DNA from 3 places in the Turicibacter sp. T129 genome. Region 1 is predicted to be linked to each of the others. Evidence: riboswitches for the same ligand, from Rfam matches in the RefSeq annotation. Region 1 holds a riboswitch; each other region holds the start of a gene.
The links. Region 1 has a riboswitch for S-adenosylmethionine ahead of NEH75_RS03855 (methionine ABC transporter ATP-binding protein). Riboswitches for the same ligand answer to the same signal wherever they lie in the genome.
Positions count from the first base shown of each region.

Region 2: linked by a shared signal. The riboswitch ahead of NEH75_RS08090 (methionine ABC transporter ATP-binding protein) and the one ahead of NEH75_RS03855 (methionine ABC transporter ATP-binding protein) in region 1 are both predicted to bind S-adenosylmethionine.
Region 3: linked by a shared signal. The riboswitch ahead of metK (methionine adenosyltransferase) and the one ahead of NEH75_RS03855 (methionine ABC transporter ATP-binding protein) in region 1 are both predicted to bind S-adenosylmethionine.

Region 1 is NZ_JAMQUU010000018.1:110,470-121,573, reverse strand. It holds gene amrA (AmmeMemoRadiSam system protein A) at 1-61, opposite strand, end outside; gene aspT (aspartate-alanine antiporter) at 226-1,911, shown strand; gene aspD (aspartate 4-decarboxylase) at 1,949-3,592, shown strand; gene NEH75_RS03875 (zinc ribbon domain-containing protein) at 3,719-4,171, opposite strand; gene NEH75_RS03870 (M20 family metallopeptidase) at 4,309-5,496, opposite strand; gene NEH75_RS03865 (MetQ/NlpA family ABC transporter substrate-binding protein) at 5,517-6,332, opposite strand; gene NEH75_RS03860 (methionine ABC transporter permease) at 6,367-7,047, opposite strand; gene NEH75_RS03855 (methionine ABC transporter ATP-binding protein) at 7,031-8,074, opposite strand; SAM riboswitch class I at 8,169-8,270, opposite strand; SAM riboswitch class I at 8,355-8,457, opposite strand; gene NEH75_RS03850 (DUF6320 domain-containing protein) at 8,563-9,225, opposite strand; gene NEH75_RS03845 (hypothetical protein) at 9,209-10,504, opposite strand; gene NEH75_RS03840 (hypothetical protein) at 10,845-10,973, shown strand.
Region 2 is NZ_JAMQUU010000041.1:17,787-28,890, forward strand. It holds gene rbr (rubrerythrin) at 1-63, shown strand, start outside; gene pflA (pyruvate formate-lyase-activating protein) at 307-1,038, opposite strand; gene pflB (formate C-acetyltransferase) at 1,070-3,295, opposite strand; gene NEH75_RS08085 (manganese efflux pump MntP family protein) at 3,675-4,256, opposite strand; SAM riboswitch class I at 4,461-4,561, shown strand; gene NEH75_RS08090 (methionine ABC transporter ATP-binding protein) at 4,685-5,698, shown strand; gene NEH75_RS08095 (methionine ABC transporter permease) at 5,698-6,366, shown strand; gene NEH75_RS08100 (MetQ/NlpA family ABC transporter substrate-binding protein) at 6,474-7,286, shown strand; gene NEH75_RS08105 (leucyl aminopeptidase) at 7,451-8,911, shown strand; gene NEH75_RS08110 (alanine/glycine:cation symporter family protein) at 9,028-10,329, shown strand; gene NEH75_RS08115 (hypothetical protein) at 10,354-10,923, opposite strand; gene NEH75_RS08120 (ArsB/NhaD family transporter) at 10,976-11,104, opposite strand, start outside.
Region 3 is NZ_JAMQUU010000021.1:22,563-33,666, reverse strand. It holds gene NEH75_RS04585 (DNA recombination protein RmuC) at 1-1,049, shown strand, start outside; SAM riboswitch class I at 1,123-1,224, shown strand; gene metK (methionine adenosyltransferase) at 1,695-2,885, shown strand; gene NEH75_RS04575 (diacylglycerol/lipid kinase family protein) at 3,033-3,923, shown strand; gene NEH75_RS04570 (VanZ family protein) at 4,093-4,722, opposite strand; gene NEH75_RS04565 (glucosaminidase domain-containing protein) at 4,884-7,109, shown strand; gene NEH75_RS04560 (hypothetical protein) at 7,415-7,780, shown strand; gene NEH75_RS04555 (B3/4 domain-containing protein) at 7,851-8,510, shown strand; gene NEH75_RS04550 (glutamine--tRNA ligase/YqeY domain fusion protein) at 8,614-10,266, shown strand; gene pcrA (DNA helicase PcrA) at 10,876-11,104, shown strand, end outside.

The DNA.
Region 1 (11,104 bases):
CTCCTTTACCTATATTGGGAACAATTATTGGAGGATGCGGCATTAAATAGTAACCTTCCAAATCTCCACCTCATTTCTTTTTTTATCTTTAGTAGTTTATATCCTTTTACTATTCATATTCTTATCTAAGCAAGATAAAGTGCACTTTTAAAAAGTATAGGATAAAAACAAATGTTTAAAATAAGAAAGTGATGCTAAAAAATTTAAAAAAATGAGGTAATTATTATGACATGGTTCGTACATGCTCTCCAATCACATCCAGAGCTTGCCTTATTTTTAACATTGGCCATTGGATATGCAGTTGGAAAAATTCAAATCGGATCATTTAAAGTCGGATCCGTCACTGGTGTACTTATTACAGGTGTTATTATTGGACAATTAAATATTACGATTGACGACACTGTTAAGTCTGTGTTTTTCCTTCTTTTCTTATTTGCATTAGGGTATAATGCCGGACCTCAATTTTTTAAAGGATTAAAAAAAGAAGGAATTCCTCAAGTAATTTTTTCTGTTATCGTCTGTGTCATTGGTTTAATTTCTACGATTATAGTCGGAAAAATTCTCGGATACAACGCTGGTCAGGCCTCTGGTTTAGCTGCAGGCGCTTTAACTCAATCCGCAGTTATTGGTGTTGCACAAGATGCTATATCAAACTTAAGTATAGCTGCTAGTGATAAAAAATCAATGATGGATTTTGTGCCTGTAGGTTATGCCGTAACATATATCTTTGGAACGATTGGTTGTGCTTTTATTTTAGCCACTGTTGGACCAAAAATACTTGGTGTTGATCTTGAAGAAGAAAGTAAAAAGCTTGACAATATCTCAAAAGATAAACTTGAAAATAGCTTAGAAAATTCACGGGCGGGTGACTTAGACTATCGTGCATATATTATTAGTGACAAATATGTTGGACAATCAGTTTCAACGATTGAAAAAAAACTGGCACGAGATAGTATTCGTTTATTCCTTGTTCGAATTAAACGCGAAAATAAAGTGTTCAAGCCAGCCGGTGATGAGGTCATTCAAAAAAATGATCATGTCGCTTTCGCCTTTAAAGAACGAGATGTTGAAAAAATTAACTTATTAGATATTGGACAAGAAATCTCAGATTATCACTTAATTAACTTCCCAACAGAATCACTAGCTGTTTACGTTAAAAGTGATAAGGTTATTGGTAAATCAATTAAAGAAATTCGTCATCATACACTTACTCGAGGAGTATTTATTTCTAAACTTCAAAGTACTGGTGAAGAAGTACCTTACCAAAATGATACAATCGTCCAAAATCATGATGTTCTTACCTTAACTGGACCGGTAGATGAAGTTGAAGTACTGGCTTATCAATTAGGTCGTCCAGCGCGTAATTCTGATGAGACAGATATGATTTTTGTAGGCCTTGGGATTCTACTTGGTGGATTAATCGGGATTCCAGCTTTAATGATTGGAAAAGTAGGAATCAGTTTATCAACAAGTGGTGGGGCACTGATTATGGGATTAATCTTTGGACTACTTCACTCACGTCGTCCAACCATTGGTCGTATTCCCTCAAGTACTGCCTGGTTCTTAAGTAATGTAGGGCTAGCAGCATTCGTTGCTGTCGTTGGAATTAATGCTGGACCTGGTTTTGTTTCTGGATTAAAAACATCTGGAATTAGTTTCTTTTTAGCTGGTGTCATTGTAACTATCATTCCAACATTGGCAGGAATTTTATTAGGGAAATACGTCTTTAAGTTCAAGGCACCCATTACACTTGGTGCTACTGCAGGAGCGTTAACAACAACTGCTGCTATTGGAGCTATCTGTGAAAAGGCGAAAAGTAATGCCCCTGTACTTGGATACACTGTCCCATACGCGGTTGGTAACATTTTATTAACCGTTTGGGGTTCCATCGTCATTATCTTCTTCTCCTAATTTGAAAATAGCTTGAACATTTGAAAGGAAGTTTTATATGACAACACACGAAGAAAATAGACGTAGAAAAATTCAAGATATGATTAAGAAAGTTGAAAGCTTAAGTCCATTCGAATTAAAAGATGAACTGATTAAAATGGCTAAAAAATCAGAACAAAAGGGTGTCCGCATGATGTTAAATGCTGGACGTGGTAATCCAAACTGGACAGCTGCTACTCCTCGTCAGGCATTCTTTACCTTTGGACAATTCGCCGTGGAAGAAACCCAACGAACATGGTCTGATAAAGATTTAGCGGGAATGCCAGAGAAAGCAGGAATTTATGAACGTTTCTTAGTATATACAAAGCATAATTCCAATGCTCCTGGTATTGAGTTATTAAAAGATATTATTGACTATGGAATTAAGGAGCATGATTTTGACCCTGATAGTTGGGTATTCGAATTAACAGATGCTATTATTGGTGACAATTATCCAGTTCCTGATCGTATGCTAATTCATACTGAAAAAGTAGTTAAGGACTATGTCATTAAAGAGATGGGAGGTGACCCTAAAACAGCAACTCATGATTTATATGCAGTTGAAGGTGGAACTGCTGCTATGTGCTATATCTTTGATTCATTAATCGCCAACCGTATTTTATCACCAGGTGATAAAATTGCTCTGTTTGTTCCAATCTTTACACCTTATGTCGAAATTGCAAACTTACCTCGCTATCATTTCGACATTGTTAAAATCTATGCTTCTGAGGTTAATGAAAGTGGACGCCATACGTGGCAATATCCTAAAGAACAGCTAGATAAATTAGCAGATACTAAAATTAAATTAGCCTGCGTCGTTAATCCAAGTAATCCACCCTCAGTGGCAATCAATGAAGAGTCTATGTTCTACTTGAAACATATTGTTGAATCTAAAAATCCAGATTTAATGATTGTTACCGACGATGTTTATGGGACATTCGCAGATAAGTTTCAATCTTTAATGTGTTCAATGCCTTACAATACACTAGGCGTTTATTCTTACTCAAAATACTTTGGTGTAACAGGTTGGCGTCTTGGCGTCATTGCCTTAGCAAAAGATAATGTCTACAATCATTTAATCGAGCAATTACCCGAGGACGCAAAAGATATTTTAAGAGAACGTTATGGTGCTTTAACAACTGATCCAGATCATATTCCATTTATCGACCGTATTGTAGCAGATAGCCGTCAAGTCGCACTTAACCATACGGCCGGATTATCGACCCCACAACAAGTACAGATGGCATTTTTCTCAATCTTTGCTTTACTAGATAAAAATGATACGTATAAAAATCAAACAAAAGAAATTTGTCGTCGTCGTAAACAGTTATTACATACTTACCTTGATGAACTGACCTTAGAAGAAAATCCTTATAGTACGTCATACTATGACGAAATTGATTTACTGGTTTGGGCAAAACTTAAATATGGTGAGGAATTCGTTGAATACCTTAAAGAGGAACGAAATTCATTAGAGTTCTTATTTGAATTAGCTGATCGTTACAGTATTGTCTTATTAAATGGTAGTGGATTTGAAGGACCATCTTGGTCAATTCGTGTTTCATTAGCTAACTTAAAAGATGAAGAATATGCTGAAATCGGTAAAGCTATTAATGAATTATTCGCTAAATACGCAGAAGATTGGAACGCATTTAAATGGTAATCACTATACAGAACTGATTTCTAAAGTTGCTTTTATAAACCAAAGGTTTTCATTATGTAAAAACTTATCTCCCTCTAGATAGATAATTATAAAAAAGCTGTTGATTTAAACATCAACAGCTTTTTCTTATAGTAACTTTCCACATTTAATACATGTCGTTGCATGCCCTCCATTTTCCATTCCGCATTCCGGGCAAATGGTCGAAACAATGGTTTCTCGTTCATCATTTAATTTACTTCCACACGTTTGACAAAACGTTGATGAAATCGGCATTTCCGTTTTACACTTCTCACATCGCTTAATCCCTTTTAACTCGTTTAACATCACTTCATATCGATCAATAGTCTGTAAACATCCACCTATTCCTTGGCAAATATCCGTATATACTAACTCCGGATTATTCTTATGCATCTGATAATAAAGTTGTCCCAACTTCATATATAATTTATTCAGTTTCTTCTCTTCCTCAGCGATTTGCGAATTAATTTTTGTCATCTCAGCTAGTTCTTTCGTTTTTTTCATCGCATCTTGTCCTGTTTGAGAAACTTTCTTTCCAAGTCCTTCAAAAAATGAATTCATTTCTTCTCCTCCTATCCCAACAGCTTTGATTAAATTACTTCATTATATTCACTAATCATCACTTTATGTTTTATTCCGCAAAATAACAATGATAAAAACAAGAAAACACATAGATTGCTCTATGCGTTTGTCTTTGACTATTCAGCTTTTAACAATGCAAACTCATCTTTAATTTCTTTTAATTTTTGAGAATCTAACAGTAACTCTAAACTAATACGTGCTAAAATTTCAGCACTATCTAAAACCGCTTGATCACCTCTTTTAGAAGCCGCCGCCTCTTTGAACTCTTTAGTATGACCAGCAACATGAGGTTCACAAATTTTAAGTGATGGATGAATCGTTGGAACCACTTGACTCACATTTCCTGCATCTGTTGAACCACGTGAAGCATTCGGATCAAGTTCCTCTACTTCTAGTCCAAGGTCAGTCGCCACTTTTGTAAATAATTCATTAAACTTTGGATAAACAATTAAATCTTCCACAATATTTTGATAAGTCGTATATTTTAATTCACATCCCGTCGATAAAGCTGCTCCTTCTGCTGCTTTAATCACACGTTCAGTCACTTCTTCGCAAACTTGAATCGTATTAGCACGAATATAGAATCTTGCTTTTGTATATTCAGGAATAATATTTGGTGCATCCCCACCATGTGTAATAATTCCATGAATACGAACATCTGGTGTCAATTGTTGACGAAGTGCATTTACTGCATTGTAGAACACAATCATCGCATCTAAGGCATTAATTCCTTTCTCTGGACATCCCGCTGCATGAGCTGGTCGTCCAAAGAATTCAAACTCAATTGGATGATTAGCAAGAGAAGGTCCAGTAATAGTCGTCTTGCTACCTGGATGAATCATCATACAAACATCAACGTCCTTAAATAATCCTTCGCGAACAAATGATCCTTTTGCACTTCCGTTATCTCCCCCTTCTTCAGCAGGCGTTCCAAATACAACGACTTCCCCACCCGTTTCTTCAATCACTTGAGCTAATGCACAACCGGCTGCTACACTACTAGCCCCGATAATATTATGTCCGCATCCATGACCAAGTCCAGCTAAAGCATCATATTCAGCTAAAATCCCAATAATCGGACCTAGTTTAGAGGATGCTTTACGAGCCACAAATCCTGTTTCATGACCTGCCACATTCACAGTAACATCGAATCCGGCTTGGCGTAATGTCTCACTTAATAACTCACAGGCAAAATATTCTTCGTTTGAACTCTCAGGACGTTCATGAATTTGATGACTAATCTGAATAAAATCTTCTCGACGTTTATTTAAATAATCTTGTACTTTAATAATTTTTTGTTCCATGATAATCTCCCCCTATACTCTTATTCAAAAACTGGAATACTTGCCCCTTTATATTCCTCTTCAATTGCTTTTTTCGTTTCCTCTGTTTGATAAACTTCCACTAATCTTTTTAATGTTGGATTATCTTTATCCTCCGTACGAGCCGCAATAATATTATAATAATTTACAACAGACTCACTTTCTGTATTTTCAATATAGATAGAATCATTTAAAGGTGATAAGTTAGCTTGTACGGCAACTCCATTATTAATAACTGCAATTTCTGCATCAGCTAATGAAAGTGGTAATTGTTGTGCGACTAATTCAACAACTTCAAGATTCTTAGGATTTTCAACAATATCCTTTACAGTTGGTGTAATTCCAACTTCATCCGCTAATTTAATTAAACCCGCATCTTGTAATAATAATAAGGCGCGTCCTCCATTTGATGCATCATTTGGAATTAAAACAGTTGAATCATCTGGTAACTCATTTAAGTCAGAAATTTTTGATGAATAGATTCCCATTGGAGCTAAAACCGTATAGCCAATTGATGTTAAATCTAAATTATGATCGTTAATAAATTGTTCGAAAAACGCAATAGTTTGGAAAGAGTTTGCATCAATTTCGCCATCAGCTAATGCTTGATTCGGTAAATTATAATCACTAAATGTTACAAATTGTAAATCAATCCCTTCATCTGCTAAACGTGATTGAACGCTTTTCCAAATCTGATTCACTTCTCCATTGATCCCTAATTTAATGACATTGTCAGCATCTTCAGGTTGCCCACCACATGCTACTAATAAAATTCCTAAACAAATCGTTGTTACAATACTTAATAATTTCTTTTTCATTTCTATCTCTCCCTTTGATTTTTTTCTTTGTTCATTAATGACTGAACTTTCGTTCAAGTGCTTCCCCAACACTTTGAACGATTGAAACTAAAATGATAATAATAATGACCGTTACTACCATAATATCTCCCTTATAGTACTGATACCCATAACGAATAGCGAAGTCTCCTAAACCTCCACCACCGACATTTCCAGCAATGGCCGAAAATCCAATTAAGCTAACCGTCGTAATCGTTAGTCCATAAATAATTCCACCTAGCCCTTCTCGAAGTAGGACACGATAAATAATTTCAAATGGCGTTGATCCCATTGCCTTTGCAGCTTCAATCACACCAGGATCCACATTTAATAAGGCTGATTCTACTTGTCTAGCAACAAATGGCGCAGTTCCTACCACTAAAGGAACGATTGCCCCTTTTAATCCAATCGATGTTCCGACAATTGCTCGAGTTAATGGCATAATAAATGCTAATAAAATAATAAATGGAATCGAGCGAAAAACATTAATGAACTTCCCCACTATCAGATTAACTGCTTTTTGTTCTAACAAATGTCCCGGTCTTGTCACGACTAAAACAACTCCAATGGGTAAACCAATTAACACAGCAAACAATCCCGAGATGACCACCATCAATAATGTATCCCATAGCGCTTGAATTAACTCTGGAAAATACGCTACGACATTCGGACAAATTTGATTAAGCAACTGATTCATTCTTTAACACCTCCACCTGAATATCTGAGTTTTCTAAATAGTTAATCGCACTAAAGATTTCTTCTTTGTTACCATGGAAGCTAACAATCAAATGACCAATCGGGGTCTTTTGAATAATCTCAATGCTTCCAAATAAAATACTTGCCTCTACATTAAATTGCTTTGATAACTTCGAAATAAAGGCATGTCCTGTTTGCTGACCAACAAATGAGATTTTAACTAGCTTCTCTAAGTGACTCAGTTCTTCTAGTGGTGCTCTTTCTGCTAATAACTCAAAGATTTTCTCATCTTGGAATAATGAGGACACAAAATCTTTTGTAATCTCTGATTGTGGATTTGAAAAGACACTAACAATATTTCCTTGTTCAATAATACGGCCCTTCTCCATGACCGCAACTTTATGACAAATCTCTTTAACCACTTCCATTTGATGCGTAATTAACACAATCGTTAATCCTAACTCTTTATTAATTTCTTTAAGAAGTTTTAAAATCGACTTTGTCGTCTGTGGATCAAGTGCAGATGTTGCCTCGTCGCATAATAGAACTTGAGGATCATTAGCCAATGCTCGTGCAATGGCCACACGTTGCTTTTGTCCCCCACTTAATTGGGAAGGATACACATCTGCTTTATCCTCTAGACCCACTAAATTCAAAAGACGTAGTACTTTTTCCTTCTTTTCTTCTTTACTAATTTTTTGACCTTTTAACGGATAAGCAACGTTATCAAAAACAGTTCGTGTCTTTAATAAATTGAAGTGCTGAAAAATCATCCCAATTTTGTGACGAGCTAATCTTAATTCTTTGGGCGATAATTGATTTAGCACTTGACGATTAACAATCACTTCACCTTCAGTTGGAACTTCTAAAAAATTTAAACATCGAATTAAAGTACTCTTGCCTGCACCACTATATCCAATAATCCCAAAAATTTCACCAGCTTCTACTGTCAAATTAACCTCTTTAACCGCTTCAACAATCTTCCCCTTTAGCGAAAAAGTTTTACTCACATTCTTCAGTTCAATCATATTGACTCTCCTTTCTTGCTGTTTCCAAAATAAAAACGGACTCCTTATGCTGATGAAAGAAGTCCGTTCAAATCTAAATAAATTCTCACTCACTCCCTCATCTTTCAGAATAGCTCTGTCGGATTTAGCACCTTTGTACATTGTACTGGTTGCTGAAGCTTCATCGGGCCTGTCCCTCCACTTCTCTCGATAAGGATTATTATTTAATTAAAAAAACTAAGGATTCCTTCTGAGAAATCAGAAGAACACCTTAGTTTAAAATCAGCATACTAACCTGTTCTCCTCATCTCTCAGAATAGTTCTGTCGGATTTAGCACCACTGTACATCTGTACTGGTTGCTGAAGCTTCATCGGGCCTGTCCCTCCACTTCTCTTTATAAGGAATCACGATTCAATTGGAATTATTTAACTTATGGATACTATAACATCTATTTTTCTATTTGTAAATCATTTCTTACATAATTTGTATTTTTTATCAAAAATATTAATTAATAATGAAATTTTTTCTTCAACTCATGAATCATCTGACGATCTGCAAAGAAGAATAAACCGACACAAGTAATGATCGTATAATAACTTCCAATAATAGCAATTTGACGAAACAGAATGACTTGGAAATAAATCATCGCCAAAATCACAATTCCCATCAATCCAAACATCAATTGATAAATAACTAAATCCGTAAATCGCTTTGAATTAAGAAGAATCATGACAGTAATTATAGTTGTTCCAGCCATTAACCCCAGCGGGAAAATAATCTCTAAAGACCACCCACTATATCCCAAAAAATAATCAATAATGATTGATAAAGCCGATATTCCAATAACCTGTGTTAAAATATTTGGACCAATATTTCTTTTCACACGTGATCCTAAAATAGCACTAATAGTTAAGTAAAGTGTTGCAGCTGTAATAATGAATACCCAATTCCATTGAAAATCTTGAAAAATCCCACTGATAAATGAGAAGGAGATAATCATCATCGCTAAAAAAATAATGGATTTTCGAATAGAAAAACGGCGTTTTTTTGCAAATTGCTCTGGATAATCTCGTTCAATTTCAAATTCAACCGACTCCAGTGATTGCCCACAAAGTGGACAGTTATTCAATTGATTTTGTACTTTCATCTGACATTTAGAACAATATTTCATGATTAAATTCCTCATTACAAGAGATTGTTATATCAATCCCGTATTTTTTTAAAAATCTGAAAAAGTATCTTTGAATATCTGTTTCCTCTAAAGAAGAAGTAAATGTTAAAACGAATTGATCATTACAAGAAATAACACCACAACGAATCGGTTGATGAGGTGTCACAGGAATCATCATTCGCATTTCCTCAACATATGGAGCTAATGATTCAGGTAAGACGACACGCCCTAAATTTGATAACGTTGTTGTAACTCCTTTGTCCGCTTCATGATAAATATGACGCATCACCATGTTCTTAATTCCTAGTGGCACGAAACGAATCATCATGTTTTTTTGAGCACTGACATTATCATTAATTTTTCGATTAACAACTTCTGGCTTTTTTCCCTCATTCAATTGGTTTGAAACGTCTTTTAATAAGTCATCAAAGCTTAAGTCAGGACCTGGTGTAATCGTCACATTAACATTTGAAAAGAAATTTCTTAACGTATGTGAACCAAATCTCCCTCTTAAATCAATAGGAACCGTGACAATAATAGGATGAAGATCCTGATTAAATTTATAATTTTGTTCATAGATCGCATAAATCAAAATTGAACATAGCAAGCTGGATACGGTCACTTCATATTGCTTTGCGATACGAACGACCTGTTTAGCAGACATAATCCCATGAATGACCTTTAATTCTTGAGGACGTTTTTTAATACCTGTTATTTTATATGCTACAGTTGTTTTCGGTATGACTTTTGATTGAGCTTCACTTTTTACCTTTAAAAAACTGTCTTCATCCATCGCAGGTAAAGATGAATGATCTCCACCTATCACAATGGATTCCGTCGCTAATTCTGGATATAAACGTTTGAGATAATGATAAATGATAACCTTTAAAAACTGAGTGGCTCCTGCACCATCTGCCAGCGCATGAAAGACTTCTAAATGAATCATTTTCTCATAATAAGTAATGCTAAATAAATAATTATTATTTGTAAATTTCGTCATTTTAGAACAAGGATATGTATATTCTTTTCGGATACGAGGCTTTTGTAAGTTCATATCAAAGTAATACCAAAAAAATCCATTACGTAAACGTACACTAAAGGAAGGCATCTCAATTAACGCTGCCCTCACCGCTTCTGATAAAAGGTCAACTTGAATCATATCTTTCATCTTGACAGATAAACGAAATACATTCGTTGCCTTCGAACTAGAAACAAGGGCATATAACTTCGCTACATTATCTAATTTACTCCAATAAAACGTTTGAAAATTCTCATTCATACCTCATCTTCCTTACTGTTTCAATATTAACGATAAAACTATACTTCACTTATCATACACTAACACACACATGAAATCTAGCTATTGAGAGTAAAGTTTAATGATACCTCTTCTTTTCTTATTTTTACTTATCTTTCAGTTTAATATTTTTAAACTTTTTTCGGAACTTTTTATTGATTTATGCTTTAAAATGGTATATGATACATTTCATGACGTAAATAAAACTTAAAAAATAGATTTAACTATTTTTTTTATGAGAGTAATTTTTTTTAGTTTTTTTACACAAAGTTTATAATTACTAAACTTATAGCAAAAAAATAGATTGGAGAGATGCAACGAAATGAAAAAACTAATATTCACCTCACTTCTAATGGCATTAGGAGTTGTAACAGCTTGTCAAAATAATCCAACCACTGATGGTTCAAATCATGCTGTAACAATAGAAAAAACAAAACCTGATTTCATTTAAGGTGAAGATTTTGATGAATATGGTGGAGCAGATGCTTATGCTTTCGCTGGTGATAATCCTACGTCACGATTTTATGTAAATCCTGATTTTTATCACTTAACTTCTGATGAAATCTTAACAATTATCCCATC
Region 2 (11,104 bases), on a different contig from region 1:
AAAGTATGTCCAGTTTGCTCATACGATCAAGCACACTTCGAAATCCGTTCAGAAAACTACTAATCTCTTAAAGAGCCGAAAGGCTCTTTTTATTATGGGAAAATAAAAGTGTGGATAACTCCAAATGAAGTTATCCACAACTCACTCTTTTTTATAATCGGATCTATATTAAACTCGAATATAGGTTATCAATAGAAATGGTAAAGTTTTTTAATGTCATAAAAATTTTACTGCTTCTTCTCTATTCATACTGTTGTTGCCTACAAAAAAAACTAGCCTCCAAAAAGGGAAGCTAGTTTTAAAAGATTAGATAGCTTTACCAAGAATCTCTTCTGCATGTTTAACAAGTTCGTCACTTGGTGGGAGTTGTCCATCTAACGGATAATCATATCCGAGTTGTTTCCACTTGTATTCACCCATACTGTGATATGGTAAAACTTCAATTTTTTTAACGGTTTTCAGAGTTTTGATGTATTCGGCAGTTTTTTGTAAATCATCTTCGTCATCTGTTAATCCTGGTACAAGAACTCGGCGGATCCACATTGGAATGCCTACATCAGAGACTAGATGACCAAATTCTAATATGTGTGCGTTGTCTTTTCCTGTTAATTGTTTATGCTTTTGTGCATCAAACATTTTAATATCAAGCATTAGCATGTCAGTAACAGCTAATAACTCTTTTAATTGTTGTTTACGTTCCTCAGTATTGAACTTTAAATCACCTGAAGTATCAATGTTAGTATGAATGCCATGTTTTTTACACTCTTTAAATAATTCAGTCACGAATTCCATCTGTAATAAAGGTTCTCCACCACTTACCGTGATCCCTCCACCTGAGGCATCGAAAAACTCTTTATACTTCACTAATTCTGACACAATTTCAGAAACTTCCGTTACTTTTCCTTCTTTCATTTTCCATGAATCAGGATTGTGGCAATATGCGCATCGGAGTCCGCACCCTTGGACAAAGACAATAAATCTAAGTCCTGGGCCATCAACTGTTCCGAAAGATTCTACTGAGTGTACATATCCATTCATACTAATCACCTTATCTTCTCTTATTCACAAATTACATTTTTTCGTGCATTGTACGATTGATGACGTCTAATTGTTGAGCACGTGTTAACTTAATGAAGTTTACAGCGTATCCTGATACACGAATTGTTAATTGTGGGTATTTCTCTGGGTGTTCCATTGCATCTAATAAAGTATCACGGTTAAATACGTTGATATTTAAGTGGTGACCTTTTTTAGCAACATAAGCATCCATGATTGCTACTAAGTTTTTGTTACGTTCTTCATCTGTACGTCCTAATGATTTAGGTACTAATGAGAATGTATTTGAGATACCATCTTGTGCAGATTCAAATGGTAACTTCGCTACTGATGACATTGAAGCGATTGCTCCGTGAGAGTCACGTCCGTGCATTGGGTTTGCACCTGGTGCAAATGGTTCACCTTCTTTACGCCCACATGGAGTTGTTCCTGTTTTCTTACCGTATACAACGTTTGATGTGATAGTTAAGATAGATTGAGTTTGTAATTTTGCACGATATGGTTTATGTTTACGGATTTTTGTCATGAATGATGACATAACGTCTACTGCGATTTGGTCTACGCGATCATCATTATTTCCGTATTTAGGGAAGTCTCCTTCAACTTCGAAGTCAACTGCAATACCGAATTCATCACGGATTGGTTTAACTTTTGCATATTTGATAGCTGATAATGAGTCAGCTACTACTGATAATCCAGCGATACCTGTTGCTGAAACGCGTTCTGCATCTGTATCGTGTAATGCCATTTCAATACGCTCATAGCTATATTTGTCATGCATATAGTGGATGATATTTAATGTATTAACATATAAATCTGCTAACCATTCCATTACTTCATCGTAACGTTCCATTACTTTGTTGTAATCTAATACTTCATCAGTAATTGGTGCCCAGTGTGGTCCAACTTGTACTTTAGACTTTTCATCTTTACCACCGTTGATTGCATATAATAATGCTTTTGCTAAGTTAGCACGCGCACCGAAGAATTGTAATTGTTTACCAACTTTCATTGGTGATACACAACATGCGATTGCATAGTCATCACCGTAGATTGGGCGCATGATGTCATCATTTTCATATTGGATAGCTGAAGTTTTGATTGACATTTTTGCACAGTATTCTTTGAATCCTTGAGGTAATTTAGTTGACCATAATACTGTTAAGTTTGGTTCTGGAGCTGGTCCTAAGTTATCTAATGTGTGTAATACACGGAATGAGTTTTTAGTTACTAATGGGAATCCATCAGTTGACATACCAGCAATTGATTCAGTTACCCAAGTTGGATCTCCTGAGAATAATTCATTGTAATCTGGAGTACGAGAGAATTTAACTAAACGTAATTTCATTACGAAGTGGTCCATAATCTCTTGTGCTTCTTCTTCAGTGATTACACCGTTTTGTAAGTCACGCTCAATGTAGATATCTAAGAATGTAGAAGTACGTCCTAAAGACATCGCAGCACCATTTTGCTCTTTAATTGCAGCTAAGTATCCGAAGTATAACCATTGAACTGCTTCTTTAGCAGTTGTTGCTGGTTTAGAGATATCGAAACCATGTTTTGCTGCCATTTGTTTTAATTCATTTAAAGCACGGTATTGTTCAGAGATTTCTTCGCGTAAACGAATGTTTTCTTCATCCATGACACGTGAAGTGTTGTTATGGTCTTTTAATTTTTCAGCCATTAAACGATCTACCCCGTATAAAGCAACACGACGGTAGTCTCCGATAATACGTCCACGTCCGTAAGCATCTGGTAATCCTGTGATAACACCTGATTTACGAGCTGCACGAATTTCTGGAGTGTAAGCATCGAATACACCTTGGTTATGTGTTTTACGGTATTCAGTGAAGATATGAGATACTTCTGGATCTACATGGAATCCATAAGATTCAGCAGCTTTTTCAGCCATACGAATTCCACCGAATGGTTGTAATGAACGTTTGAATGGTTTGTCAGTTTGGAAACCAACGATTTGTTCTAAATCTTTATTTAAATATCCTGGTTCATGAGAAGTAATTGTAGATACGATTTTTGTATCTAAGTCTAAAACTCCGCCAGCTTCACGCTCAGCTTTAGTTAACTCCATTACTTGTTCCCATAATTTTGTTGTTGCTTCAGTTGGTCCTGCTAAGAAAGAGTCGTCTCCTTCATAAACAGTGATGTTTTGATTGATAAAGTCACGCACATCAATTTTTTCTTGCCATTCTGTACCTTTAAAGCCTTGCCAAGCTTCCATGATAGTTCCTCCTTATAGTTCTCTTAAGAACCGCTCTCTGAAATTTCAAATCTTATTGTTACCATAATTTTACAACAAGATTCCTCCCTTTGTAAAGGGTTTTCACTATACGAACATAACATTTAATAACTCCCCTTAAACGTTATAACGTATATATCTTTTACAGTTATTATTATATTTCCAACACTGGAAAAAATCAACTTATATACATTAATTTTTTAAAATATTTTTATTTTTTTCTAATATAAGGAGTTACGCTTACAATCTTATGGATAATTTACCAATATAATATAGGAAATAAAGATAAAATCCTAATTTTGATATTAAAAAAAGATATCTCTTTCCTAATAAAATAAAGCGTATCTGCTACTGATTGTAATCAAAAAAATAAGGCATTAACTCCTAGTAAAATAATCATAACTCCCCCAAAGATGTTTGCTTTATTTCCTATCATATGCCCTAATGTTTTTCCAAAGGTTGATCCTATATAGGAAAATAAAAATGCAATAGTTGCTATGACAATAGTAGCCAGAATTAATTGTTCATAAATTAACCCGTAAGTAATCCCCGCTGCTAAAGCATCGATACTTGTCGCTATCCCAAACATCGCAAGTAACTTTAAGGATAAATCTTTTTTTTTATTGAAGCCCATCTCATGAGATTCAATATATTCTTCTTTCGAGCTTTCAAAAGCTTCTTTTAACATTCTAACACCTAATATAATTAAAATCACACCAGCGATTAAATGATTATACGTCGTGATTTCTCCACTAACAAACTTTAATGAAACAATTCCAATGACAAATAACAGACCTTGAAAAAAGCCAAAACTAATGGATACTTTAAGACGATCTCTCACTGTATGGGCTAATCCATCCATTCCTAATGTAATAGCAACCGCAAATGCATCCATAGCTAATGCAACTGACATTATCATGATAACTACTAAATATTCTTTCAACGATTCTCACCCCAACTTTAGTTTCCTTTTATCTTTACATCTTATCGAAATGATTACAAATATATGATTAAAATTTTTCTATCTCATATTATCCCTATATAAGACTTAATAACTGTGGCCTGTTTGTGGAAAAAAATAATTGACTTTCCATAAATAGGATTTATAATAGTTATTAAGATTTACAATTTTATACAACTTAACAAACTCTTATCACGAGAGGCGGAGGGACAGGCCCGATGATGCCCGGCAACCAATCAGTCATGATACGGTGCCAATTCCTGCAGACATTGTCTGAAAGATAAGGGAAAGTGTGATCTACATATAAATTATGTAATACACCTTTCTGCTTATCGAAGTAGAAAGGTTTTTTTATTTCATAAATAAGAAAATTGTAGCATCTGATTAAGAGAACGAAAGGGGAGAATTTCATGATTGTTCTTAATCAAATAAAAAAAATATTTAATACGAATTCTGGATGTGTCACTGCTGTAGATTCGGTTAACTTATCTATCCGAAAAGGGGAAATATTCGGAATTATCGGTTACAGTGGGGCTGGAAAAAGTACACTAATTCGAATGTTAAACTTACTGGAACGTCCAACTGAAGGGACAGTTACCATTGATGGGAAAGATTTAACTCAAATCTCCTCTAAAGAGCTTCGATTAGCTCGACAACAAATTGGAATGGTCTTTCAACACTTTAATTTACTCTGGTCACGTACGGTATTTGAAAATATCGCCTTCTCACTTGAGATTGCAGGGGTAAAAAAAGAAGAAATCAAGCCACGAGTTTTAGAACTTATTCAATTAGTTGGTTTAAGTGGAAAAGAAGACAATTATCCCTCTCAATTGAGTGGTGGACAAAAACAACGCGTTGGGATTGCACGTGCATTGGCTAACAATCCTAAAGTTCTACTTTGTGATGAAGCCACTTCAGCCCTTGATCCGCAAACAACAGATGAAATTTTAGATTTACTTGTTCAAATTAATAAAAAATATAACTTAACTATTGTTCTAATCACACATGAAATGCATGTGATTCAAAAAATTTGTCATCATGTGGCGATTATGGAAAGTGGGCGTATCGTTGAACAAGGAGATGTCTTAACGGTTTTCTCTAATCCTCAGCATCCAGTTACTGAACGTTTCGTTAAACAAGTAGCGAGTGAAGATGACTCAATTGAGACGGTCGAACATCTAATTAAAAAGTTCCCTAAAGGAAAAATTGTTCTTCTGAAATATCTAAAAGAAAAAGCAGAACAACCTTTCATCACAAACGTTATTCGTAACTACCAAGTGGACATTAATATTATTCAAGGAAAGGTCGTACAAACTCAAGAGGGTGGCTACGGTTCTCTTTATGTTCAACTTACGGGTCTAGAAATCATTCCAGCTCTTAATTATTTAAAAGAAGTTGGGGTAGAAGTTGAGGTGATTTCATAATGTTTTTATTATTACTACCAAATGTCAAATGGGATAAAATGTTCTCGGCAACGCTTGAAACATTATATATGACTGCTATCGCAGGTATCTTCGTCTTTATTTTAGGATTAATTATCGGGTTAGTCTTATTTTTAACAGCACCGAATCAACTCTTAGAAAATAAATGGATTAATCGTGTTTTATCAGCATTTGTTAACATTTTTCGTTCAATTCCATTTGTCATTTTAATCATTCTTTTGTTAAACTTTACAAAATTCTTAGTTGGGACGGTCCTTGGGCCGAATGCAGCCCTACCAGCTTTAATTATAGGAGCCGCTCCTTTCTATGGGCGTCTTGTTGAAATCGCGCTTCGCGAAATTGATAAAGGTGTCATAGAAGCTTCCATTGCAATGGGAGCTTCACTTTGGACGATTATTCGAAAAGTCCTCATTCCTGAAAGCTTACCTGCTTTAGTTTCAGGAATTACGGTTACAACGATCTCACTTGTTGGATATACAGCAATGGCTGGTGTTATCGGTGCAGGTGGTCTTGGAAATCTAGCTTACTTAGATGGATTCCAACGTCATCGATTTGACGTTGTTTTTGTAGCAACCGTCATTATTTTAGTAATTGTCTTTGTGATTCAGTTTATCGGAGATATGATCACTAAACAAATTGACAAACGTTAATAAAAACTATTTATTCAGTTAAATCCTTAATCAGTTGATTAAGATTTATATATCACTCGTTGGGGAAAACGAGCAAAGAATATGAAAATTTAAGGAGGAAGTTAAAAATGAAAAAATTATCATTAGGTTTATTAAGTTTAGTGGCAGCTATTTCTTTAGTTGGATGTGGAAATAGTGGTGAAGAGAAAACAACATTAAAAGTTGGAGCAACAGCTGTTCCTCATGCAGAGATTTTAGAACAAGCCAAACCATTACTTAAGGAAAAAGGAATTGAATTAGATGTTGTCACATTCCAAGACTATGTCTTACCCAATACAACTTTAGATGAAGGAGAATTAGATGCGAACTACTTCCAGCACATCCCTTACTTAGAGGGATTTAATGAAGAGCATGGAACACATCTAGTTAATGCAGGTGGAATTCACATCGAGCCAATCGGTATTTACTCTAAAAATTATAAATCTTTAGATGAATTACCTGAAGGCGCTACAATTATCATGAGTAATTCAGTTGCTGATCATGGACGTATGTTATCCTTATTACAAACAGAAGGATTAATTACTTTAGATTCTAATGTAGATGCTAGTGTTGCTACAGTAGAAGATATTATTGAAAATCCTAAAAACTTAACATTCAAAACCGATATTGATCCAGGTATGTTAGTTACTGTTTATGAACAAAATGAAGGAGATGCGGTTTTAATTAACACAAACTATGCATTAGACGGTGGATTAAATCCAATGACTGATTCTATTGCTATGGAAGGATCTGAATCTCCTTATGTAAATATCATCGCTGTTAATAGCGGAGATGAAAACCGTGATGATATTAAAACATTAGTTGAAGTTTTACGTTCTAAAGAAATCCAAGATTTCATTGTTGAAACATATGCAGGAGCGGTTGTTCCTGTTTCTGAATAATTCATTTAAAAGCACTCAAGTAAATCGAGTGCTTTTTCATATCCTACGTTTAAAAAGTATGAAATAATAAATGCTATAAAAGAGCCATAATATAAATTGATAGATTATACCATAAATACAGGTAATTTATGGTATAATATTAAAACAAAGAAAGGGTGAGAACGATGATTGAATTCAAATCGAGTTTAAAGATTAAAAATGAAAAAACAAATTTAGTAGTTGGCGTTTTCTCAGATATCTCTCATGACATTATTACTCAATTAGATAAAGCATTAAATAAACGTTTATCAGTTTCATTAGAAGAGGGATTAATTCCAACTAACTTTAAAGATATCACGCCAATTTATCCATTAGGGCAAATTGAAAGTAAAAAAGTTTATATTGTGGGATTAGGCAAATCAACAGATTTTACGGTTGAAAAATGTCGTAAAGTTTTAGGAAAAGTCGCAAAAGCAGCAAAAGAGGATGTAACCATCTTATTAGAAACATTCGATTGTAAAGCTGTCTCAATTAATGAATTAGCGACAGTTTGTGCTGAAGCTATCACTTTATCAACATATAAAATGGAAACTTATAAGACTGAAGAGAAAGCTACAACACCTGTTAATTTCTTCATCCATTGCGATTCACAAATTACAGATGATTTAAATCGTGGAGTGATTTACGGAGAGGCAACAAACAGTGCTCGTCAATTATTAAATGAGCCAGGTAATAAATTAACGGCAACAGATTTAGCGAGTCATATCGCTCAATTCGCTAATGAACATGAATTAGAAATTCGCATCGTTGAAAAAGATGAAATGGAACAACTAGGAATGGGTGGAATCCTTGGTGTTAACCGCGGATCCGTCCAACCTCCAAAAATGATTGTCGTGAAATATCAAGGAACACCACGCTTTGAAAATATCACTGCCTTAGTTGGTAAAGGTTTAACGTTCGATACAGGTGGATATTGTCTAAAACCACGTTCTGGGATGGAAGCAATGAAAGGTGATATGGGGGGAGCCGCTTCTGCATTCGGTGCTTTCCAAGTTGCGGTACGCTTAAACTTACCAGTCAACTTATTACTTGTTATTCCATCAACAGATAACATGATTAGCGGAGATGCAATCAAACCTGGTGATATCCTAACAACAATGAGTGGGAAAACTGTCGAAGTAACAAACACAGATGCTGAGGGACGTTTAATCTTAGCAGATGGTATCACATTTGCTAAACACTTAGGTGCAAGCAAAATCATTGATTTAGCTACTTTAACAGGAGCAATTATTGCAGCATTAGGTGCTGATACAACAGGAGCCTTTACTAATAACCAAGCCTTCTTAGATGAATTTCAGAAAGCTGCTGATTTAACAAATGAATATATGTGGCAAATGCCTTTATTCCCTCGTGATCAAAAAGCTCTTCGTAATAGTGATGTAGCTGATTTAAACAATGCTCCAATCGGAAAACCTGGAGCGATTATGGCTGCAGCCTTCTTAAAAGAATTCGTTGAAGATACACCATGGATTCACTTAGATATTGCTGGAACTGCTGATTCAAAAACAGCTTATGATTTAGGTCCAAAAGGTGGAACTGGAGTTATGGTTCGTACAATCGCAAAATACTTAGAATTACAAGGATAATGCCTAATCTAAAGAGATATCGTCTAACGATATCTCTTTTTTTGTTTTTAATCATAATCCTCCACTTCTTAAAATACATTAGATATTAATTATGAAACATTGATGGAGGATTAAATATGTCAGAACTAGTCAAAGATTTGGAACATATTATCTGGTCATACTTAGCAATTCCAATATTGTTATTTGTTAGTTTAATATTTACGTTCTATTTTCAAGGCGTTCAATTTAGATTTAAAAAAATGATTCAGTGCTTAACTAAAAAATCATCTAATAGTAGTGTGTCCTCCTTTCAGTCATTTACAATGGCATTAGCTGCGCGAGTAGGCGTTGGTTCATTAGCTGGAGTTGCTCTTGGAATTTACATCGGAGGACCTGGAAGTGTATTTTGGATGTGGATAAGCGCCTTAATTACAGCAGCCGCTTCATTCGTTGAAAGTACACTTGCACAACTGTATAAAAAAAGAGATGGGGATATTTATATTGGAGGGCCTGCTTACTACATTGAATATGGAATGCATCAAAAAGGATTTGCAGTTATTTATGCTTTTATTATCGTCTTAACCTATACATTTGGCTTCAGTGCAATTCAAGCCAATACTATTGCAACGTCATTTAGGGATGTATTATCTATTCCTCCACTATTAACTGGAGTTGGATTAGCATTGATCACTTCAATGATTATTTTTGGTGGGGCTTCAACAATTGCTAAAATGACATCAAAGATTGTTCCAATTATGGCTCTATTCTATATAGGAATTGGTCTTTTTGTTATGATTACTCACTTTGATTATATTCCAACTTTTTTTATGACTATTTTCCAAGATGCTTTTCAGCCATCTCCCTTAATTGGAGGAACCGTGATGTATACCATCATCATTGGAATTAAACGTGGTGTTTTTTCTAATGAAGCTGGAATGGGATCGGGTGCTCATGCAGCCGCGGTAACTAATAGCGATAATCCTACTGATCAAGGCTATATTCAATCTTTTGGAGTTTATGTTACAACACTATTTATTTGTACGATTACTGCTTTTTTAATTATGGTGACTAATGCCGTGGAAGTTGGCACGACTCACAGTAATGGAATCGAGTTAACTCAGTATGCTTTAACAGAACTATTTGGCCCAATTGGTGGAGTTATTTTAGCGATTTCTATTTTCTTCTTCGCTTTTAGTACCATTTTAACTGGATATTTTTATGGTGAATGTAATGTAAAATATTTATGTAAGAATGAAAAGATTCTTTATCCTGTCAGAGTAATTGTGTTAATTGTGATTTTGATTTCATCCATCGGCTCAGCCTCATTGATTTGGTCACTTGTCGACTTAGGAGTTGCATTAACTGCCACAATTAATGTTATGGCCCTTTGTTATTTGGCTAAAGAGGTTAAAGTTATTATGAATAAGAAAAGGTCGTAAAGTTAAACTTTACGACCTTTTCTGTTATTTTACTGGAGTTTCTAAAAATTGAATTAATGAGCATGGCTCACCATCATCAAATAAACGTTCTGAATCATCTACTGTTTTACGGATTTCATCCTTAATTTCATCTAGCTTTTGTAAAATTGTATCTGTATGGAATGTTTCTACGTTATAGTATAAAAATAAATCTTCAAACGCTTTAGCTGTTCGATTTAACTCTTGATTAATTTTAATAAACGAAGTGATATTTTTACTCTTAGCTGCATTTTGGAAATGTTCTAAATCAAGGCGAATCATTTCAATTACATCATCTTCATTTTCGTATTCTTTTAAGGGAAGTGGATACGGTTTAAGACGTTCTAAGAAATAACGATTTGATCGATTGATATTATAAACATAAGATAATTTAAATTCTCCAATATGAAATCTCACATAACAACATTTTGCACTTAATTGGAGAACTTCTCCCCCCATTTGTCTTAGTTTCATTTCATGTTGCTCAGCTTCCATTTCTAAATAACTAGCTTGAGTTAAAACGCCTGAAGTTGTATAAGATCGAGTAGGTCTATAAGTTCGCGAGTATTTTGACATAATTCATTCTCCTTTAAAAGAAGTAATAGTATTTATAGGATATTTATTCTAATTAGACATAAAAGATCAGAATATAGACTGTGGAAATGGCAACAGCAATTATCATGATTGGGAACCCAATTTTCAAAAAGTCACCGAATGATAGTTTATATCCTTTTTTGTGCAACATCCCACTAACAAT
Region 3 (11,104 bases), on a different contig from region 1:
AACAGCGAATGGAAAAAAGGTTGCAACAAACTAATTTTCAAATGTTAGATACCGTTGGACAAAATAATGAGCGAGTGCTCGATCGTTATGGCCAATTTGAGCGTACGATTCGTGGACAGTTACTTCAACATAGTACGGTGGTGACGGAACAGCTACAGCGTGATTTTGAAAAGTTAAATGAGCGCATGGAAGTGAATTTGATGCGTATTAATGATAAGGTGAATGAGCGTTTAGATCAGTCGTTTAATAAAACAAATGAGACGTTTCAGAGTATTTTAGTTCGATTAGCGAAGATAGATGAGGCGCAAAAGAAGATTGAAAGTTTATCAACAGATATTGTTTCATTGCAGACGTTGTTAACAGATAAGAAAAGCCGTGGAACATATGGGGAGGTTCAGTTGTATCAAATTTTGGCTTCAGTATTTGGAGAGAAAAATGACCGTTTGTATCAGACTCAATATAAGGTTTCAAATGGAACGATGGTTGATGCGATTTTATTTGCACCAGCCCCATTAGGAAATTTACCGATTGATTCGAAATTCCCATTGGAAAACTATCAGCGAATGATGGATCGTAACTTACCTGATGTAGAACGTAAAATTGCCACCAAGCAGTTTAAACAAGATGTGAAAAAGCATATTGATGATATTGCCATGAAGTATATTACACCGGAGGAAACATCGGATCAGGCGATTTTATTTTTGCCAGCAGAGGCCATTTTTGCAGAGATTAATGCTTACCATATTGATTTAATTGAATATGCTCAACAAAGACGAGTTTGGTTAGTTTCTCCAACAACTTTAATGTCGACTTTAACAACGATTCAAGTCATTATAAATAATCTTGAACGCGATCGTCATGCTTTAGTCATTCAACAAGAGTTAAATAAATTAGGAGATGAATTTAAGCGATATAAGGAACGTTGGGATAAATTAAGTAAACACATTGATACAGTTTCAAAAGATGTCAAAGAGATTCATATTACGACTGAAAAAATTGGAACTCGCTTTGATTCGATTTCAAATGTTGAATTAGATTTTAAAGAATAACCGTTAATAATTGACAAGTTACGAGTTTGTTCTTATAATTAATAATGAAATTAAAAATAAATATAATAATATACTCTTATTAAGAGCGATGGAGGCATAGGGGCCTATGAAGTCGCGGCAACCTCCTTGAATAGGAAGGTGCCGACCCAAGCGAGTTTAACTCGAGCAATAAGAGGGTTTGAATCAGTCATTCAAGTCCGCTTATAGCGGACTTTTTTTGTTAGCCTAAAGGGACAATTTCGGGGTTATCCACTCAAGTGCTAAGGAGTGATGAGCAGTAGTGAATCCGACCAGCCTTTGTGGTTTTACCGCATTAGATGAGCTATATGTAAGCTTATCTCTTTAAACAGAGTAAAAGTTAGATAAACTGTACACCGTAGGTGAAACTATAAGTTGTTCTTTCCATGTTATCCGCTAGTATGCTCATGATCTGAGCGGCTAGCGATAGATTATATGTACTAGTTTGTTAAAGAAAAAAGAATTACTTAGAAAAGGTGGATTATTTTTCTTAAATTGTCCATTATAGGTATGAATGATTGATTTTGTTAATGATTTTTAAATATTAACCGGCCCGAGCTATTATCTCTCGTCAGGAACTTAATAATATAGAGTATTTCTTAGTGTAATTAGAAGGAGGACATTAGTATGTCAGAACGTCGATTATTTACATCAGAATCTGTAACAGAAGGGCATCCAGATAAGATTGCAGATCAAATCTCAGATTCAATTTTAGATGCTATCTTAGCAAAAGATCCTATGGCACGCGTTGCTTGTGAAACGTCTGTGACAACAGGATTAGTCTTAGTATTTGGAGAAATTACTACTTCTTCATATGTTGATATCCAAAAGGTTGTTCGTGAAACAATTCGTGAAATTGGATATAACCGTGCGAAATATGGGTTTGATGCAGATACTTGTGCTGTGTTAACAGCTATTGATGAACAATCTGTAGATATTGCAATGGGGGTTGATCAAGCATTAGAAGCTCGTACAGGAATTATGACTGATGAGCAAATTGAAGCAATTGGTGCAGGGGATCAAGGATTAATGTTTGGTTTCGCCACAAATGAAACTGAAGAATATATGCCTTTACCAATCTCATTAGCACATAAATTATCTCGTCGTTTAACTGAAGTTCGTAAAAATGGAACCTTAGATTACTTACGTCCAGATGGTAAAACACAGGTAACAGTTGAATATGATGAGGCAGGAAAACCAGTTGCAATCGATACTGTTTTACTTTCAACACAACATTCACCAGAAGTAAGTCACGAACAAATCGAAGCAGATATTAAAAAACATGTCTTTGATGCAGTGTTACCACAAAACTTAGTAACAGAAAATACTCGCTACTTAGTTAATCCAACAGGACGCTTTGTCATTGGTGGACCACACGGAGATGCTGGATTAACAGGACGTAAAATTATCGTTGATACATACGGAGGATATGCACGTCATGGTGGTGGAGCATTCTCTGGAAAAGATGCAACTAAAGTAGACCGTTCAGCAGCTTATGCAGCTCGTTATGTTGCTAAAAACTTAGTTGCAGCGGGATATGCTGATAAAATTGAAATTCAATTATCATATGCCATCGGTGTTGCTCAGCCAACTTCAATCATGGTTGATACATTTGGAACAGGAAAAGTATCAAATGCCAAGATTGTAGAAGTTATTCGTCAAAACTTCGACTTACGTCCAGCAGGAATCATCCAAATGTTAGATTTACGTAAGCCGATTTATAAACAAACAGCTGCTTACGGACACTTTGGACGTACAGATGTTGATTTACCATGGGAACGTTTAGATAAAGTTGAAGCTTTAAAATCACAATTTTAATAAAATAAAAGCCTGGTTCTAATTTTTGAATCAGGCTTTTATTTGTGTACTTAGAATCTCTACAATCATAAACGACATTTTTTTTGACAATAGGTGATATAATATAATGTAAAATTAAAGTTTAAATTTTTGAAAGGAAGTGCCTCTGTGCGTAAGAAGTTATTACTTATTATTAATCCAACTTCAGGACGTGGGATAATAAAGGACTATTTATTACTGATTATTAGCCAATTGAGCTTAGCTGGATATGAGGTGGTCGTGTATCCCACTAAAGCTAAATATGATGCAGTGGAGAAAATGAAAGAGGCTAGAAATTATGATTTAGTCGTTGCAAGTGGAGGCGATGGAACCTTAAATGAAGTCATCACAGGGTTAATCCAAGCAAATGCGAATACACCAATTGCGTACATTCCAACTGGAACGACCAATGATTTTGCTACCACACTTGGAATTCCTAAAAATATCCCTAAAGCGTTAGATTTATGTATTCAAGGGAAACAGATGCCAATTGATATTGGACAGTTTGGTAGTCGATATTTTACTTATGTTGCTGCGTTTGGAGCCTTTACTGATGTCGCTTATGAGACGCCACAACCACGAAAAAATATGTTAGGCGGATTAGCCTACTTAATTGAGGGATTATTAAAGTTACCTACCATTCAATCGTATAAGTGTAAGATTACTCACCGTGATGGTGTGATTGAAGGGGATTATATTTTTGGAATGATTTCTAACTCAGATTCTGTCGCAGGTATAAAAAATGCATTTGGAAATCAGGCTGATTTAAGTGATGGTTTATTTGAAGTGACGTTAATTCGTGCTCCGAAAAATCTGATTGATATTCATCGAATCTTAAATGACTTTTTAAATACTCAATATGATCCAGAATATGTAGTGACATTTAAGACGGATCGTATGACTGTTGAGAGTGAGCAAGATGTTAAGTGGACATTAGATGGTGAAGATGGTGGGATTTTAAAAAGTGTTAATATTAGAAGTTTACAACGACGAGTACAAATTCTATCTTTAAAAATGTAGACATCAGCTATTCTTATAATTAGAAAGAACAGCTGGTGTTAAATGAAATGGATAGCACCTCTATAGTAGATGAAAAAAGTGATTCTATCTCTGATAAAGAATCACTTTAAATTCTATTATGGGGGTATTTTTATATCATTAGAAGGGTTAATATTATTAGTTTGGTTTGTTAATCGTCTAATGTAAAGGGGGTTCGTTCAATAATTGGTTTCTCTTTAGAATATTGCTGTTTTGAGTTATTGTTACTGAGATGTTTATTAATAAATTGGATCAAATTTACAATCACAAAGATAAAAAGACAGAAGGTCATGCCGGTCACTAGGCCTAAAACATCAATTTCAAAATCATTAATCTGTCCTGTTCTTCCCTCGACAAAGAGTTGATGGATTTCATCAGTAAAGGCAAAGAACGATCCACAATAAAATGTAATTAAGAAGGCTTTATAGAAGTTAAAGGCGTAAGTAAAGACCCCCATTGAAAGTATCCCAAGTATCATATAAATCCCAAAATGTGCCCATTTACGAATGATAAAGCTCCAATTACTATAGGTAGAGAAGATAAAAGGATAAAGTTCTTCTAAGTTTAATTTATAAAGTACTTTAATAACAAATTGATCCCATTGACGTAAAAAGTTATTTAAGAATTCAAATTGACTGAGGAATAAATATAAACTATTTGAGAGGGAGCCAGACTCTCGACCGGTTTGATCGGATAGGCTATAGATTAACTTCATAAAACAATAGATTGTCATCAGTCCAATCAAGAGAAATAATCCTTTCTTTAAATGTTCTCGTTTCATATCACACCTCCATCATTAAGATTTTAAGTATTATACAATATTTTCCTTTTGATTGCTAGAGCTTTTTTGTATAACGAAGTATGAATCTTATGTTAGGAGACATACTAAGAAATCAGATTTTTAATGAGTTTCATGTAATTTTTTATATAGGAGCTAGAAGGATGAAGAGATTATGTATATTAGTAGTGTGTTTGTTGTGCTTATTATCGGCACAAATAAAGATATTAGCAGATGATGATTTAGGTTCAGGTGATTATCAGGATTTTTCCACGGTAGAGAGTACTTTGGAAAAACTTCGATCTTATAATCCCAGTGGATTAGTTAATTATATACAAGTCGTTGATCAGTTATTTTCGATTCAATCTTTGTCTGATTTATTTAACCCGTATTATTACTACAGTATTAATACAAATATGAGTAATACAACAGAAACTACACGTACAAAGATTGTTAGTGCCTATTGTGATCCTTATTATTATGAAGTAGTGATGTCAAAGTCTGATGGAAGTTATGAACATGTTGCTTGTTTACAAACGTTTGAAGAAGCAAAGGAATTAAAGTCTAAGGTTCAAGGCTTGACGTTTGATGATGGAGTTTTAGTCGTTTTGAATGATGGCATGATTGTGATTTCGATGGACCCAACTATTGTTCAATTTAAAACGACGACTTGTGGAGCTAATCATAATTTAACGAATTCTGAAACACTAGATACGTATATTAATGCCTGTTATATTGATGAGGCATTATTAGTTGATGAAACAGAAGATGCATTTAAAATTTATATGTCAGGTTATGATGGTTGGGTTGATCGTCATGCGGTGTATGATGCTTCGGCAAGTACTGAAACATGGGTCAGTATTATTCCGAGTAATCAAGTTCAAAATATTTCGTACTATACCAAAGAAGGTGAAGATCTCATTCATTATTTAGCACAAGATGTTCGAGATGCTTTAGCAAAGACACCTTTGATTATCGGTAAAGCACCGCAGTGGATGGAAGAAGGAAAAAGTTATTATAGTTATGATGGGATTTATTTTTATGATGATTGGCAATCGATTTCAGTTGATGGGGTAGGAGCAATAAATAGTAGTGAACCCTTCTATAATTATTTTCAATACCTCCCGTATCGTTCAAAAACAAATTATACGTATGATGAGTTGAATACTTATTTAAATCAGTTAGGTTATACACAAAAGGCTGTTACTTATCCACCAACTGAAGGTGAGAGTCAGTTAGTAGATGAGGGAGAAAGCTTTTTAGAAGCCCAAGAATTATTTGGGATTAATGGGGGATTAGAGTTTTCAATGGCTTTACATGAAAGTGGTTATGGTCGAAGTAAGATTGCGATTGAGAAGAATAATACGTTTGGGATGAATGCGACGGATCAAAATCCATATGGGAATGCCACACAGTTTACGAGTATCCGCAACGGTGTATTCTATCATGCAGAACGCTATGTATCTTGGGGATATACTGATGCTGTTTCGGATTTTAGATACTATGGTCCACACGTTGGGAATAAAGGAAGCGGGATGAATGTTAAATATGCCTCTGACCCTTACTGGGGTGAAAAAATTGCGGGGCATTACTATCGTATGGATAAAGCATTAGGTGGTAAGGATTATAATTATTATCAACTTGCGATTAAACAGAATAATCAAGTGATTCCTGTTCATTTGGATTCAGAGGGGAATCTTGCTTATTTAACTTCAAATCAACAACAAAGTACGGGCATTCGTAACTATCCTGTTTTAGTGTTAGCTCAAATGGAGGATCAGCTCAAAATTCAAAGTGATATGCCAATTTCAGAACAAGAAGTGATAGAATCTGATATAACGTATAATTTTGAGACGAGTGAGGCTTATGTTTCAAGAGATGATTTTATGTTATTAAATGAAGAGACATCTAATCGCCCGAACGAGGTGATCACGTATGTCACTCTTTCGGTAGGAGATGAAGTAGAATTGACTCAATTATTAGGGGGATCTCAATTAGAGTTATCCACACTCGAATTTGAAAGCACGGATGAGTCGATAGCAGTCATTAAACAAGATAAGCTTATTGCTAATTCATCGGGAATTACTCGAATTTTATCATCCAAAAATAGTGAGATTGATTTTGATGTCAGAGTCGTGATTCCAGTTGAAAAGCTAAAGATTAAAACAGAAGTGAGGTCATTGAAGGTAGGGGAATCTGTTACATTAGATTATGAACTTTTGCCATTAGATGCAAGTCATCAGAATGTTTTGTGGTTAAGTAGTGATGAAGGGGTGGCAACAGTTACACAAGGTGGTACGGTTCAAGGAATTGCTGAAGGAGAGGTTGTGATTTCGATTTTAAGTGATGATGGAGAGCGGATCGATCAAATTCGTTTAAAGATTAAATAGTAGAAGCAGGTTTTGTATAAGCCTTACAAACGATCTGTTATAATGAAATGAACATTTTGAGTCGAAGGAATTATACATGAATAAAGAAAATAGGATTAGTTTGATGGGGATAATCTTGGTTAATTTTAATATTTTATACACTGACTTTAAGCTCTAATAAACGTCGAGTTTTATGAGGATAGGCTATATCTTTACCATTCAAAAGCTTTAACGATAGAAGATTTAGAACACTTTATAGTGAAAGAATAAAAACTCAAAAAATGGTCAATGCTATTAGTAACTGTTAGTTGTCTGAGGTGATCAAAGTGGTTGTTAATTTATTCTTATTGCTATCGATATCCATTCTCTTATTATTTTTTATTAATCAACTACGTATCACTCAGATTTCACCAGAGCATCTATTTTCTTGGCTGAAGTGGTATGGACTATGTTTGATTGTTTATTATGTTTTATCTTCGAATCAATATTATTTTGAGCGAATGAATTATTTATTAGTAGATGTCGTGAACTTAAGCGTTCTAATTATCATTTCTTTTGGCATGATGATTTATGTTCATCAATACTGTATTGATAAAGAGAGAGAAAATAAATTAAAAGAATTGGCTATTGCTTACGCACTGTTGAAGAAGGAAGAACAGGATCGAGAAGCTGAATCTTTTAAAAAAGAATAAAAAGATAGTTTTAAACTATCTTTTTTAAATTGTATAATGGTAATTAAAGTTACATTATCGGAGGTTTTTTATGAAGAAGATTACACTTGATAAACAATTAAAGGAGAAAGTTCCTGGTTACTGTTTAGCCATCATGTCTTTTGATACAGAAGTGACACCAACACAGGAGTCATTAAAACAAGAGATGGAACAGCTAGAAAAAGAGATGATGGAACAATTAACGCTAGAGACGCTGTTAAAACAACCACGTATTGCGGCAGCTCGTGCCGGATATAAAGCATTAGGGAAGGATCCGTCACGTTATCGTCTATCAACAGAAGCTTTACTTCGTCGTTTAATTAAAGGTAATGGGCTTTACTTTGTTAATAATGCTGTGGATATTGGAAATGTTTTATCAGCTCGAACGCAACGTAGTGTGGCTGTATTAGATGAAGATAAGATTCAAGGAGATATTTTGATTCGTATTGGCCAGGATGAACCTTATGAAGGAATTGGTCGTGGAAATATTAATATTGAAAATATCCCAGTGTATTGTGACGAATTAGGTCCATTTGGAACACCGACATCCGATACACCTCGAACTCGTATTACAGAAGAGACGAAAACTATTTTATTATTCATTACATCATTTAATGGGACGGATGGTTTATTACAGGATGTTGAATTAGCTAAAGACTTATTCTCAAGATTTGGTCAAATGACGAATTTTTCACTGGAAATAGTGGAATAATGTTACTATGTATTCTAGACTTGTGATATAATCTAAAAATAGATTTTTATATATTAAAGGCGCAATATTTGCATTAGTTTTGAATTTTAGCGAGGTGTTTTTTATGGAAATGGTCAATGAAAATTCAAACTTCATTAAGACGATTATGAAAGAAGACTTAGAGAGTGGTAAGCACAAAGAAATTATTACACGCTTCCCTCCAGAACCAAATGGTTATTTACATATTGGTCACGCGAAAGCCATTTTAACAAACTATTTATTAGCTAAAGAGTTCGGTGGAAAAATGAACCTTCGCTTTGACGATACGAATCCCGTTAAGGAAGATGAAGAATTTGTTCAAGGGATTATCAATGATATTAAATGGTTAGGTGTTGAATATAACGAATTATTATTCGCATCTGATACATTCGAGAAAATGTATGAGCATGCTGTTGAATTAATCAAAAAAGGTAAGGCATATGTTGATGATCAAACACCTGAGGAAATGCGTGAAAACCGCGGGACATTAACTCAACCTGGTGTTGAATCACCTTATCGTAATCGCTCTGTTGAAGAAAACTTAGAGTTATTCGAAAACATGCGTAAAGGTGTTTACAAAGATGGAGAAAAAGTATTACGTGCTAAAATCGATATGGCTTCTCCTAATATGAACTTACGTGACCCTGCATTATATCGTATTTTACATACAACTCACCATAATACAGGTGATAAATGGTGTATCTATCCAATGTACGACTATGCTCATCCATTAGAAGATGCATTTGAAGGAATTACTCACTCATTATGTTCATTAGAGTACGAAGATCACCGTCCACTATATGATTGGGTAATTGAAAACTGTGAAACAGAAGCAAAACCTCGCCAAATTGAATTCGCTCGCTTAAACATGAAGAATACAATCATGTCGAAACGTTATTTAAAACAATTAGTGGATGAAGGTGTTGTTGATGGATGGGATGACCCACGTATGCCAACGGTAGCGGGATTACGCCGTCGTGGTTATACACCAGAAGCAATTACAAACTTTATCCAAGAAGTTGGATTATCAAAAGCTGTAAGTACAGTTGATCCACAAATGTTAGAACACTTCATTCGTGAAGATTTAAAATTAAAAGCTCCTCGTACAATGGCTGTTTTACGTCCATTAAAAGTTGTTATTACTAACTATCCAGAAGGACAAGTTGAATATTTAGATGCTGAAATCAATCCAGAAGTGCCAGAAATGGGAACTCGTCAAATCCCGTTCTCACGTGAAATCTATATTGAGCAAGAAGATTTCATGGAAAATCCAGTTCCGAAATACTTCCGCTTATTCCCTGGAAACGAAGTTCGTTTAAAACATGCTTACTTCATTAAATGTACTGATGTCATTAAAGATGAAGAAGGAAATATCGTTGAAATTCATGCAACATATGATCCAGAAACGAAATCAGGATCAGGATTTACAGGACGTAAAGTAAAAGGAACGATTCACTGGGTAGATGCAACACATAATATTCCAGCTGATTTCCATTTATATGAACCGTTATTAATTGAAAATGAAGAAACTGAAGGATTACCATTCTTAGAGCGTATCAATAAAAACTCTGAAGAAGTTGTTCAAGGATTCGTAGAAGAAAATATGAAAGATGTTCAAGCACATGACAAATTCCAATTCTTCCGTCACGGATACTTTAATGTTGATCCAAAGCGTACAAAAGATGGTAAGTTATCATTTAATCGTATTGTTTCATTAAAATCAAGCTTCCGTATCTAATTGATATAACTGCGTATATAACTAAAACTCGTAGATTAATGTGTTATATTAATCTGCGATTTTTTTATGTTAAGAAGTAAATTAAGTTTTTTTGTAGTATTTTGATGAAGAAAAAGTAAAGTGCAAAAATTGCATAAGCTTACTTTATTTTTGCTAGACTAATAAATATGTCTGTTTTATGATAATATTCTCAAAAAATGGCTGATAACAAACGAATGTTTGTTTAATTTAGGCTATAAAATTGCTATAATAAAACAGATTGTATTTATCATTAGTAAAATTAAAAATGAGATAGATAAGTCTCAGTAAATTTTATGTATCACAAAATTTTTAGGGCCTAGCAGTTGAGGATTAATACTTCGAATGGCAGGGACCCACTGAGATTATAGGATGCCTTGAATGGCATGAGCTTTAAACATTTAGTTTGCAACAGTGAATGTAGAAAACATTTCTGTATATAAGTCCAGATGAGTTTTTTATAGTGTAAAAACTTTTATCTGGACTATAGTCTGCTTTAATATCAGAGCGGTTAATGAATTAAGATAGATACAAAATTGTAAAATATATTTCTGTATCTATATAGATGAAATTTTTTATAGAGGTGAGATGATGAGTCAATTATTAGATAAAATGAATCCCCAACAAAAGGAGGCTATTCTAACCACTGAAGGTCCATTATTAGTAATGGCGGGGGCAGGTTCAGGGAAGACACGTGTATTAACCCATCGTATTGCATATTTAATGTCTGAAAAGCAAGTATCGCCGTATAATATTCTTGCAATTACGTTTACAAATAAAGCTGCTCGCGAAATGAAAGAGCGTGTTGAAAAGTTAATTG